2 regions of the Roseateles albus genome follow, and region 1 is predicted to be linked to the other one. Evidence: predicted binding sites of a transcription regulator. Region 1 holds the regulator's gene; the other holds the start of a gene.
The links. The regulator HrcA, encoded in region 1, represses chaperone genes, less so after heat shock. The targets are predictions, from matches to a motif close to TTAGCACTCNNNNNNNNNGAGTGCTAA.
Positions count from the first base shown of each region.

Region 2: groES (co-chaperone GroES) is a predicted target of HrcA. The motif match lies at 2,985-3,011, and genes of this name have one in related genera.

Region 1 covers NZ_JAQQXT010000004.1:332,796-338,555, reverse strand. The annotation lists gene PRZ03_RS09050 (PEP-CTERM sorting domain-containing protein) at 8-736, opposite strand; gene PRZ03_RS09045 (hypothetical protein) at 1,461-2,180, shown strand; gene hrcA (heat-inducible transcriptional repressor HrcA) at 3,009-4,028, opposite strand; gene PRZ03_RS09035 (NAD kinase) at 4,111-4,986, shown strand; gene recN (DNA repair protein RecN) at 5,021-5,760, shown strand, end outside.
Region 2 covers NZ_JAQQXT010000005.1:143,399-149,158, forward strand. The annotation lists gene PRZ03_RS10060 (DUF1631 family protein) at 1-538, opposite strand, end outside; gene groL (chaperonin GroEL) at 746-2,398, opposite strand; gene groES (co-chaperone GroES) at 2,580-2,870, opposite strand; gene PRZ03_RS10075 (two-component regulator propeller domain-containing protein) at 3,206-5,760, shown strand, end outside.

The sequences.
Region 1 (5,760 bases):
CAAAGCCTCAAGCTACCCGCCTCCGACGTGACAGCAACAGGCCAGTCAAGCCAATCAGTGTCAAGGCCCATGTTTGTGGCTCCGGCACCGCGACCACATCTCCTGGGTGTACAGCCAGGGCGTAAAAACTTTGGTCCTTGCTGAAATTAGCCTGGCTGCCGTAACCGAGACTGAAAAACCACGCGGTACCCGACTGCGGTGCGTACACCGTACCGGACCAGCTGCTGTAGGACCGCAGATTTTTGAAATCACCGGTGTTTGAGAGGCCCCAGCCCGCTTGGTCGTCCAAAGTACCCGGTATGTACCTGCTCTTGTTGCCCAGACTCTGAAAGAACAGATGCGCCATTTCGCTGCCTGTGGCTACGCTGCTGTCGGGGTTGAAGCCGCAGCCGGTGCCACCGAAATAGGAATAATCGCAGCTGCCATCTGCGGTGGTGACGTGGGTTGTCGGCAAGCGCCAACCGCTCAAGCCGAAGCGGTCTTGCTCGGCCCAGGCTTTAGCTGTGGACCAGTTCATAGCGCTGGCACTACCGGCACGCAACCAGGTGACGTTAAGGGCTGTGTCGTAAAAGGCCTCCGGACCATTGACCAGGTTGCCGTCTAGGTCACGCGCTAGCAGCGTGGTTTCCCATGAGCCTTGACCCGGCACGCCGTTTGCATTTGCCGCACTCGCCAAGGTCAATGCACCTAGAAGCGCTGCCATCTGCAAGGACTTCTTCATTATCAAGTTCCGCATTGTCTGTTCCCTGTGTATGGATACAAATTTTTAAACCCAATCACTTGTTCCTCAACAGGTCAACCATGCGACGGGGCGTCAAGAGTGTAGGTTCGACATAACGCATCAGTTACCCCTACTACATGGGGGGGGTAGGCGCAAAGAACCTAAGCTCACACTATCTATAAGGCCGCCGTCTGATTTAGCTTGGAAAGCGTGGCGGTCCCTGACTTTTGCCCTGCGCGCGCCGAGGCCTGTATGACTTCGAAGGGCACAAAGGTCCATATATATCCGCATAAATCAAACAGCCAGCACGGACTTTCGTTTTGCATGGCTACATCGCAATGCCGAGCTGATTTAAATCGGAACAGCTGGCCAAGTTGAGCGGAATACGCACAGGACGTGTAGATGCATTCCAAGGCAGGAAAGGACCAAACAGGCCCTTCGCGTATTCGCCGTGGCACTGTCCACCAACGCAAAAGCTCACCGCGAATTCAAGTCCTCAGACGGAATTCACATCAAGGCGGCGCACCTATCCGGCTAGCTTCGCCCTTTACTGCCCCTTGAGCACAAAAGCGCCTTAATTCAGCCAGCAGTAGCCTGCGAATTTGCCGCACAAGCACTCCCCCGCCACTGGCGTCGAAATACGCCGATGAGGCCCGCTGCGCGCCCGTCCGCCCACTGACTTTGACCCCAGTCACTACACGTTGAACGCGTCAATGTTGGCGCGACAAAGAGGACACGTATGAAATCAATGGGCAAGCTGACAAAAGCACAGGCAAGAGGACTCCAGGCAATGAGCGAGTGGAGTAGTTTTCAAAGTGGGAATTTGGTCCCGGCATCAATCGTCAAAGGGCAGACTCGTTTTCAACTCGCGTACATAGTTCGTGAAGCGGACATCGAGACGCCAACCCGGCGTCGCGGCATGGAGCAACCGCAGAGAGCGTGTTGGTCGATATTTGCAAACATCCCCACTCAAATGTGGGCGGAGGCGGGATATGTTGAAACCGAGACTTTTGGCACTGTGTTCATTGACCGCCAAGCATCTGGCCGCGCTTATTTGTGTCTCGCTCACGATGTGGGCAACGATTGGCAGCATCGGCTAACCATTCCGCTTGTTGGCAAAACCATGCGGACAATCTTAGAAGATGTGCAGGCAGGTGCCCAGCTCAGGCTCAATCTAACCTGCAAGGACTTCGACGACGACATCACTTTGATTGTTGAAATCAAAGAGGGTGACGTTCGAGCTGAGGACTGGAGCGACATGCCTTCCAAAGTTGAAATCAATGACTTCATGAATGAGGCAGTCGCTTACGCGTCAAGGCAATTTGAAGAGCTGAGCTCGAAGCCAATTGAAGGGTTGCCATTGGCATCAAATGTGTGCCTGGCGTTGCTGTTGCCACCAATGTTCGATGAAGCGGACCCAGGTGAGGCTGGGGGTCAGAACGAGGGGGCTGGATGTTGATGTCAAGAGGAAAGGCAAGTGGCGCCGGGCCTCGAATGATTGAATGATTTCTGTCCCGCTGGCGTGATGTCGGCGGGACATTTTTTTTGGGCGAATCAACTCCACAGTACTTGAAAGACTGCGGGCTCGCTACAAAAAGAGAAATCCCCAGCTTGCCTGTCCGCGCGCAGGAGGCGCCGGGGGCTTAGGGAAGGGGAATCTTCTCTGTATGTCTAGTGAAAGTGGTAGGCCGTCGCGGACTTGAACCGCGGACCAAAGGATTCAACTATCGCAAGGTTTCCCTCACGGTTGGACTATCTCATCACCCTCGCAAAATGCGGTGGGGTGCCGGGCGCTCGAGGCGGTTATTAAGGGGACTCTACCCCTCCGCTAGTCTCTGCACCTTCTGAGGCTGTAGCCTCAGCTTGGCTCAGGATTGCCGTGGCACTTTCGCGCTTTAGGTTTCCCTGAGTTCACCCGGTTTTCCAATGGTAGTTACCTACCATGGTCACAACTTTCGCTATGAGTCCTCTGCTCTGACCAGCTGAGCTAACGGCCCACTTTTCACAGCCTGAGATTGTACCCCATTTGGTCTTTCCGCCCCTTTGCACCTAATCTGGCGCATTAAAAAGTGGAAAGTAGGTGGAAAGCAAAAATCGTTTTCCAACCAATACCGCCCTGAAACAACGATGAACACTACATTCAGCAGCATCACAGTTTGTTAGTAGAGATGATTATGAGTCCTCTGCTCTAACCAACTGAGCTAACGGCCCCCTGGGGGTTTCTTCGCTTCCACCGCTACAGCGGAAGCGCGCGATTGTATAGGAGCGCTTTAACGCCGCGCGCCGGCTACTTCTGCGACAGCGCTTGGCTGATCATTCTGGAAGTAATGTCAACGATCTGAATCATCCGGTCATAGGCCATGCGCGTCGGCCCGATGACGCCCAAGGTGCCGACGACCTGGCCATTCACCTCGTAGGGCGCCGAAACGATGGACAGCTCCTCGAAAGGCACAACCTGACTCTCGCCACCAATATAGATGCGCACACCCTCGGCGCGGCTGGACACGTCCAACAAGCGCATCAGCTGTGTCTTTTGCTCAAACACATCAAACAAGCGCCGCAGGCTGCCCATATCGTTACCAAAATCTTGCACGGTGAGCAGGTTGCGCTCGCCGGAGATGACCACCCGCTCTTCCTCATCGGCCATGGCCTCGGTGCCCGCTTGCACGGCCGCGCTCATCAAGCTGGCGATTTCACCGCGCAACTCGTCAACCTCGTTCTTCAAGCGCTCGCGCACCGCCTCCAGGCTCAGGCCCGCGTAATGGGCGTTGAGGCGATTGCTGGCTTCGGCCAACTCGGTTTGGCTGAGGTCTTGGGCGGTGAAGATGACACGGTTCTGAACATCACCGTCGGGCGACACCATGATGACCAAGACGCGCCTATCGCCCAGACGCAAAAACTCGATGTGGTGGAAAACACCGGGCTTGCGCGGCGCCGTCACCACGCCGACAAAGTTGGACAGGCTGGACAGCAGATGGGCCGCGCTGGCGATGACGCGCTGGGGCTGGTCGGGCTGCAGCTGCGTGTCTATGGGTTTGGCATCGGCACCCAGCAGGGCCGGCTGCGCCGTCAGCATGGTGTCGACAAACAAGCGGTAGCCGCGTGCGGTCGGGATGCGCCCGGCACTGGTGTGGGGGCTGGCGATGAGGCCGAGCTCCTCCAGATCCGCCATCACATTGCGGATGGTGGCAGGGCTCAGCTCCAGACCGGAGGCCTTGGAGAGCGTGCGGGAGCCTATGGGCTGGCCGTCGGCGATATAGCGCTCGACCAGAGTTTTCAGCAGTGATTTGGATCGCTCGTCAAGCATGCTTTGCATTGTAGGTTCCTGCTGCATGGCCAGTACGCGGGCTTCCCCGTAACGTCATAGTGCTGTGGTGTAATTCCGCGCTATGGCCAAACGTTTCCAGCATGTGGCAATTGTGGGCAAGCATCAGGCCCTGGGCATACGCCCGATTCTTGAGGAGATTGCCGAGTTCGTCACTCGGCAAGGCCTCGACGTTTCTCTTCAACAAGAGACCGCCCTGAACACCGGCATGACCAATTACGACGCGCTGTCGAATGAGCAGTTGGGCGCGCAATGTGACCTGGCCATCGTCGTCGGCGGCGACGGCACGATGCTGGGTTTCGCGCGCGAGATGGCCCGCTTTGGCGTGCCGCTGGTGGGCATCAACCAAGGGCGGCTGGGCTTCATCACCGACATCTCGATGGAGCGCTTTCGCGAAGCGCTCCCACCCATCTTGGCCGGCGACTACGAGATGGAGCATCGCAATATGCTCGAAGGCGAAGTCTGGCGCGACGAGCGCAGCATTTTTGAAGGACTGGCTCTCAACGATGTGGTGGTGAGCCGGGGTGCTACGGCCAGCATGGTGGAGTTGCGCATCGATGTTGGCGACGAGTTCGTTGCCAATATGCGGGCCGACGGGGTGATCGTTGCTTCGCCGACCGGCTCTACCGCCTATTCGCTGTCGGCCGGCGGGCCAATTCTGCATCCCAGCATCGCCGGCTGGCTGCTGGTGCCGATTGCTTCGCACACGCTGTCCAACCGCCCCATCGTCTTGCCGGACACCGGCGATGTGACGCTGGAGATCGTTGCCGGCCGCGACGCCAGCGTCAATTTCGATATGCAAAGCCTGGCCAGCTTGCTGCATGGTGACCGCATCAGCGTGCGCCGCTCGGCCCACAAGGTTTGCTTCTTGCATCCCAAGGGCTGGAGCTATTACGCCACCTTGCGCAGAAAGCTGCGCTGGTATGAGGGAGTGAGTTGATGAACTCCTTTGCAATGCGATCGGGGGCTCGTTAATGCTGCGCCGCCTGAACCTGCGCGACTTTGTCATCGTGCCCGAGCTGGAGCTGGACTTCGCTGCCGGATTTTCGGTGTTGACCGGTGAGACTGGCGCCGGCAAATCGATCCTGGTCGATGCGCTGCAACTGGCGCTGGGTAGCCGGGGTGACGCCGGCGTGGTGCGTGAAGGCGCGGCGCGGGCCGAGATTTCGGCTGAATTTGACCGCCCCGCCCATCTGAACGACTGGCTAGAAGAAGCCGGCTTTGAGGACGGCGGCGGCACATTGCTGCTGCGCCGCGTGATCGACTCACAGGGCAAGAGCCGCGCCTGGATCAATGGCAGTTCGGCCACCGTGTCCCAGTTGCGCGAACTGGCCGACAGCCTGCTGGACATCCACGGCCAGCACGCTTGGCAAGGCCTGACCCGCGCGCCGGCCGTGCGGGCACTGCTGGACAACTATGCCGGTCTGGATACTTCGGCCTTGGGTCGGGCCTACGGCGCCTGGAAGCAGGCCAGCGACAATTTGGCCGCCGCCGAGACTCGCCAGACTGACTTGTTACGTGAGCGGGAACGGCTGGCCTGGCAAATCGGCGAAGTCGCCAGGCTGTCGCCCGGCCTGGATGAATGGGATGCCCTCAACACCGAACATCAACGCCTGGCCCATGCCGCTTCGCTGCTGGACGCGGTGCGCGGCGCCTTGGATGCACTGACTGAAGCCGAGCCTAGCGCCGAATCGCAGACCGACGGTGCCCTGAC
Region 2 (5,760 bases), on a different contig from region 1:
CATAAATGCGGTGCAAGCCTAGCGCCAGCGGCGTGGCGGCGACACGCATCAGCTCATAGCGTTGCTGCGGCTCCAACTCGATGCTCGACAGGGCGACCAACAAGGCCTGCGCAAAAAGGGCGACGCGCACCGGGTTTTCGTTTTTGCGGGCCCGCGCCGTGCCACGCAAGGCAGCGAAGAAATTGCTGAGTTGGTGCAACTCTGGGCCGCTGCGATCCTCGGCGGCCTGAATGACATGGGCAACGGCGACATCCTGCAAAGCCTGACGCTCGTCGACCAGGCTGAGTGCATCCAGGTTGGCCGAGCGGCGCTGCAAGGGGTCTTCGCCCCGCTCGGCGGCCTGCAGCAAGGGCAGTAAAGCGTCGACGAAATCGGTGGCGAAACGGCCGCGCATGCGGCGCCAGCCTTCAAGCAAATGGAAATGCTTGGCCCTGGCGTCCAACTCGCTTTGGATGGCGGCCTGCAAATCGCGGCTCAGCGGCGGCGTTTCGAGCCGTACTTCGTTCAGCAAAGAGGAGAGGGATAGGGCAGAGGACATGGATTGACGTGGACCCCACAGGGTTGACTAGAGATGGGGCCGAGCAAATCCTGGGCCTCAGCCGGCAATTATCAGTCGCAGGCGCAGAGTGCTGCCGCTTGCGGTGGGTACTATTCAACGCATTCGCGATAAACGAAAAAGGGGCCGCATTGCTGCGGCCCCTTTTGGCTTGCTGAGCTCAAAGCCTTGCGGCTTTGAAGGCAGGCATTACATGCCCATATCGCCCATGCCGCCCATACCGCCCATGCCGCCGCCCATGCCGCCGCCGGCAGGTGCTTCGTCCTTCGGTGTTTCAGCGATCATGCACTCGGTCGTCAGCATCAGCGAAGCGACCGAAGCGGCGTTCTGCAATGCAGTACGTGTCACCTTGGTTGGGTCCAGGATACCCATTTCGATCATGTCGCCATAGCTGTCATTGGCAGCGTTGAAGCCGTAGTTGCCCGAACCGGCCAACACTGCATTCACGACAACGCTGGCTTCGCCACCGGCGTTGTAAACGATCTCGCGCAGAGGCGCTTCGATCGCCTTCAACACCAGCTTGATACCGGCGTCTTGGTCGGCGTTGGCGCCAACAATGGTGCCAGCAGCTTGCTTGGCGCGCAGCAGAGCCACGCCGCCACCGGCCACGATGCCTTCTTCTACAGCAGCGCGCGTGGCGTGCAGGGCGTCTTCAACGCGGGCCTTCTTTTCCTTCATTTCGACTTCGGTGGCAGCGCCAACCTTGATCAGTGCAACACCGCCGGCCAGCTTGGCCACGCGCTCTTGCAGCTTTTCACGGTCGTAGTCGCTGGTCGCTTCTTCGATCTGGATACGCACTTGCTTGACACGTGCTTCGATGTCGCTAGCTGCGCCCAGGCCGTCGATGATGGTGGTGTTTTCCTTGCCCACTTCGACGCGCTTGGCTTGGCCCAGATCGGCCAAAGTGACCTTCTCCAGTGTCAGGCCGACTTCTTCGGCGATGACCTTGCCGCCGGTCAGGATGGCGATGTCTTCCAGCATGGCCTTGCGGCGATCGCCAAAACCTGGAGCCTTGACGGCCACAACCTTCAGGATGCCGCGGATGGTGTTGACCACCAGCGTTGCCAGCGCTTCGCCTTCGACGTCTTCTGCAATGATCAGCAGTGGACGGCCCGACTTGGCGACTTGCTCCAATGTCGGCAGCAGGTCACGGATGTTGGAGATCTTCTTGTCGTACAGCAGCACGAAAGGGTTGTCCAACAGAGCGGCTTGCTTCTCTGGGTTGTTGATGAAGTAAGGGCTCAGGTAGCCGCGGTCGAATTGCATGCCTTCGACGACGTCCAACTCGTTGTCCAGCGACTTGCCGTCTTCGACGGTGATGACGCCTTCCTTGCCGACCTTGTCCATCGCGTCGGCGATGATCTTGCCGATCGACTCGTCGCTATTGGCCGAGATCGAACCAACTTGCGCGATTTCCTTGGAAGTCGTGGTGGCCTTCGAAGCCTTCTTCAGCTCGGCGACCAGGGCAGTCACTGCCTTGTCGATGCCGCGCTTCAGATCCATCGGGTTCATGCCGGCGGCCACATACTTCATGCCTTCGCGCACGATGGCTTGTGCCAGCACGGTAGCAGTCGTGGTGCCGTCACCGGCGTTGTCGGAGGTCTTGGAAGCAACTTCCTTGACCATCTGCGCGCCCATGTTCTGCAGCTTGTCTTTCAGTTCCACTTCCTTGGCCACGGACACACCGTCCTTGGTCACGGTAGGGGCGCCGTACGAGCGCTCCAGCACCACATTGCGGCCCTTAGGACCCAGGGTCACCTTGACCGCATTGGCCAAGATGTTCACGCCTTCAACCATGCGTGCGCGGGCTTCGCCGCCGAAAACTACGTCTTTTGCTGCCATGAAAATATCTCCAAATCTTGAATAAGGACCACGCTTTTGCTTGCCAAATCAATTGTTGGGAAGAAAAGCGTAGCGGGCGGCGTGCTGGCTAAGCGGCCGAAGCGCAGGAACCGGAGGGTACTTCCTGTACGTGAGGATTCCGAGCATTCGCCCAATGACGCCAGCGCGTCGCGGAGTAGCTTTACTTCTCGACCACAGCGAAGAGGTCTTCTTCGCGCATGACCAGGAGCTCGTTGCCGTCAATCTTGACGGTCTGGCCGCTGTACTTGCCGAACAAAACGCGGTCACCGACCTTGACGTTCAGGGCGATCAGGTCGCCACGGTCGTTGCGTTTGCCGTTACCGACGGCCAGCACTTCGCCTTGATCGGGCTTTTCGGCCGCTGCGTCAGGGATGAAGATGCCCGAGGCAGTCTTGGTTTCTTGCTCGAGACGTTTAACGATCACACGATCGTGCAGAGGACGCAAATTCATCACTTCTCCTAGAGAGTTTCGACACTTTGAGTCGAGGCGCTCGGCTGAGCCGGCTACCCCGATGGGGACAATTCGAGATTCGCGCAGACCGGCTGGGCCGGATCTGCTGAATCGTTAGCACTCGCTTGAGTTGAGTGCTAGCAATCGAATTATATGGGCGAGTGCCAAGCTTTCAAGCCCCACCCATCGACTGTCTTCTGGTCTTTTGTGAATGGGTGTCACTGCGTGGCCCTGATTGACAAGGTATCGGTAGAGCCCCGAACTGCATCCCGGCGAACCTGGGTTTATGCTTGTGAAAACAATCTGGGAGGCGGACTTTGGCTCTATTTGAGCGAATGTTGAAACGATTGGGGCTACGGCCGCCGCTGCGCATGCTGTGTAAGCTAGTTTGCGGGCTTGCACTGCTCGGTTTGGGTGTCATGCCGCCGGCCTCGGCCAACTCGCTTCACAGCCTGCGCTTTTCGCAACTGGGGGTGGACGACGGCCTGCCCGGCGGCGCCGTTCTCAGCATGGTGCAAGACAGCCAGGGCCTGGTCTGGCTGGGCACCACGGCGGGCTTGGCGCGCTATGACGGGCGCCGCATCAAGGCTTTTTATGCGCGCCAGGATCAGCCCGCCACGCTCAGCCATTCCTTGATCGACGCCTTGCTGGAGGACGAACAGGGGCAGCTCTGGATCGGCACCCGCGCCGGTTTGGACCGCATGGATCTGGCGAGCGAGAAGATTCAGCGCCAGCCCATGCCCGAGGGCATGGGCTTGGCGGAACGTCGCATCCTGGCCTTGGCGCCCGCTGCGCCCGGGCGCTTGTGGGTGGCCAGCACGGGCGGCCTGCTCTTGTTCGACAAGGCGAGCCGGCGTTTTGTGCCCTGGCAGGCCGGATCGGTGGGCCAATCACCGGACAAATCACCCGACAAAGCACCCGACAAGACAGCGGCCCGCGCCTTGCTGGCCGATGGCCAGGGTGGCGTCTGGCTGAGCCGTGGCCACCAAGTGTTGCACCTGGATTCAAGCGGCCAGGTGCTGCGCCAATTCAGCACCTTGGACGGGCTGTCGGCTTCTTCCTACAGGCCGGAGGACCTGATGGTCAACCGCTTGGCGCTGGATGGTCAGGCTCGTTTATGGGTCGGCATGGCCGGGGGACTGCAGACTTGGCGCGTTCCGGGCGACGGCACATCGCCACGTCCCGATGACTTGGCGCAGAAATTGCAGCTGCCCCGTGAACGCGTCTTTGCTCTGCTGCTGGACCGGGACCGCGCGATGTGGGTCGGCCAGGGCAGTCGGCCTGCCTTGCATCGTTGGCGCGAGGGGACGGCGCAGCTCGAGAGCTTTCAGCACCTGCCGGCGGTGGAAAGCAGTTTGGCTGCGGACTCGGTCGGCGCGCTGATGCAAGACCGCAGCGGCATTTTGTGGGTCGGCACGCTCATGTCCGGGGTCAGTTTGGCGGACTTTGGCGGGCGGCGGTTTGCGGCCTATCTGAGCCTGCCCGGTGACCCCTTGAGCTTGTCCAACGATGTGGTGATGGCGACCGCCTTTGACGGCGCCGAGCATCTGTGGGTGGGCACCTATGGTGGTGGGCTCAATCGCTTGCATCTGCCCAGCGGGGCGACTCAGCGCATTGCGCCCGAGGCGATGCCGTTAACGCATATCAAGGCCTTGTTGCGCGAGCCGGATGGGCGACTGTGGGTCGGTGGTGAGCGCGGTTTGCAGCTGTTTGATCCCAAAACTCAGCGCAGCCGCACGGTCGAGCTGCATCAGAGTACGTCTGCGGGTGCCTCGATCAGCTCGCTGTTGAAGCTGGCAAACGGCGAGGTCTGGGCGGGCAGCTCCAACGGGCTTTATCGCATCAATGCCAAGGGCCAAGTGCAGAGTTTTCAGGCCGATGCAGGCCGGGCCGGAGCATTGAATCACGCCATCGTTGATGCCTTGATGCAAGACCGCGATGGGCGGCTTTGGATAGGCACCAAGGGCGGCCTGCATCTATGGGATCCGCTCACCGAGACGTTTTTGCGTCCGGTGCAGGGCAATGCCGACCTGCCCAATCCGGCGGCGCTGCAGGTCTATGGGCTGCGCCAGGACGCGGGCGGACGCATCTGGTTGATCAGCGAGCTGGGTCTGTTTGAGCTGCTGCCCAAGTCGCGCACGCCGGGCGCCGAGAGCTGGCAGCTGAAATCCTTCGCGGACGTGCCGGGCATGCCCAGCGGTGCCTTCGAGTCGATTCAAGACGCGCAATTTGGCAGTATTTGGATGGGCAGTGAACATGGGCTGACCGAATTCCAGCCCGAGCAGGGCTGGGCGCGGTTTTATCCCAGCGCCAGCCATTTCGGCGGCGGTTTCAACTTTGGCGCCAGCGCCCGCGCCGTTGACGGAACGCTTTACTTCGGCGGCAAGGGCTTGCAACGCTTCCGGCCCGAGGCCTTGCGTGACAATGGCCACGCGCCTCAGGTCGTGCTCAGCGATCTGCGTGTTTTCAATCAATCACTGGCCCCCGAGGCAGCGCCGGCGCCGGCCAGTGCGGGGCTTTATGGTGCCAGCGGCCCGCCCTTGAGTCTGGCCGATCTGGGCGTTACCGGGCCGCTGCACCGGGCCAACAAGGTGCAGCTGAGCCCCCGCGAGGCCATGGTCAGCTTCGAGTTGTCAGCGCTTCATTTCGACAAGAGTCCGCTGCTCAAGCATGCCTGGAAGCTCGAAGGTTTTGACCGCGACTGGATCTATGGCCAAGACAATGTAGGGCTGGCCACCTATACGAACTTGGACGCTGGGCGCTATCGCTTGATGGCCAAGGCGGCCAACCCGGACGGCGTTTGGGGCGAAGCCAGGCAGTTGCTGGAGGTCGAGGTGCTGCCGCCGTTTTGGCGCACTTGGTGGTGGAACAGTGGGCTGCTGCTGCTGGT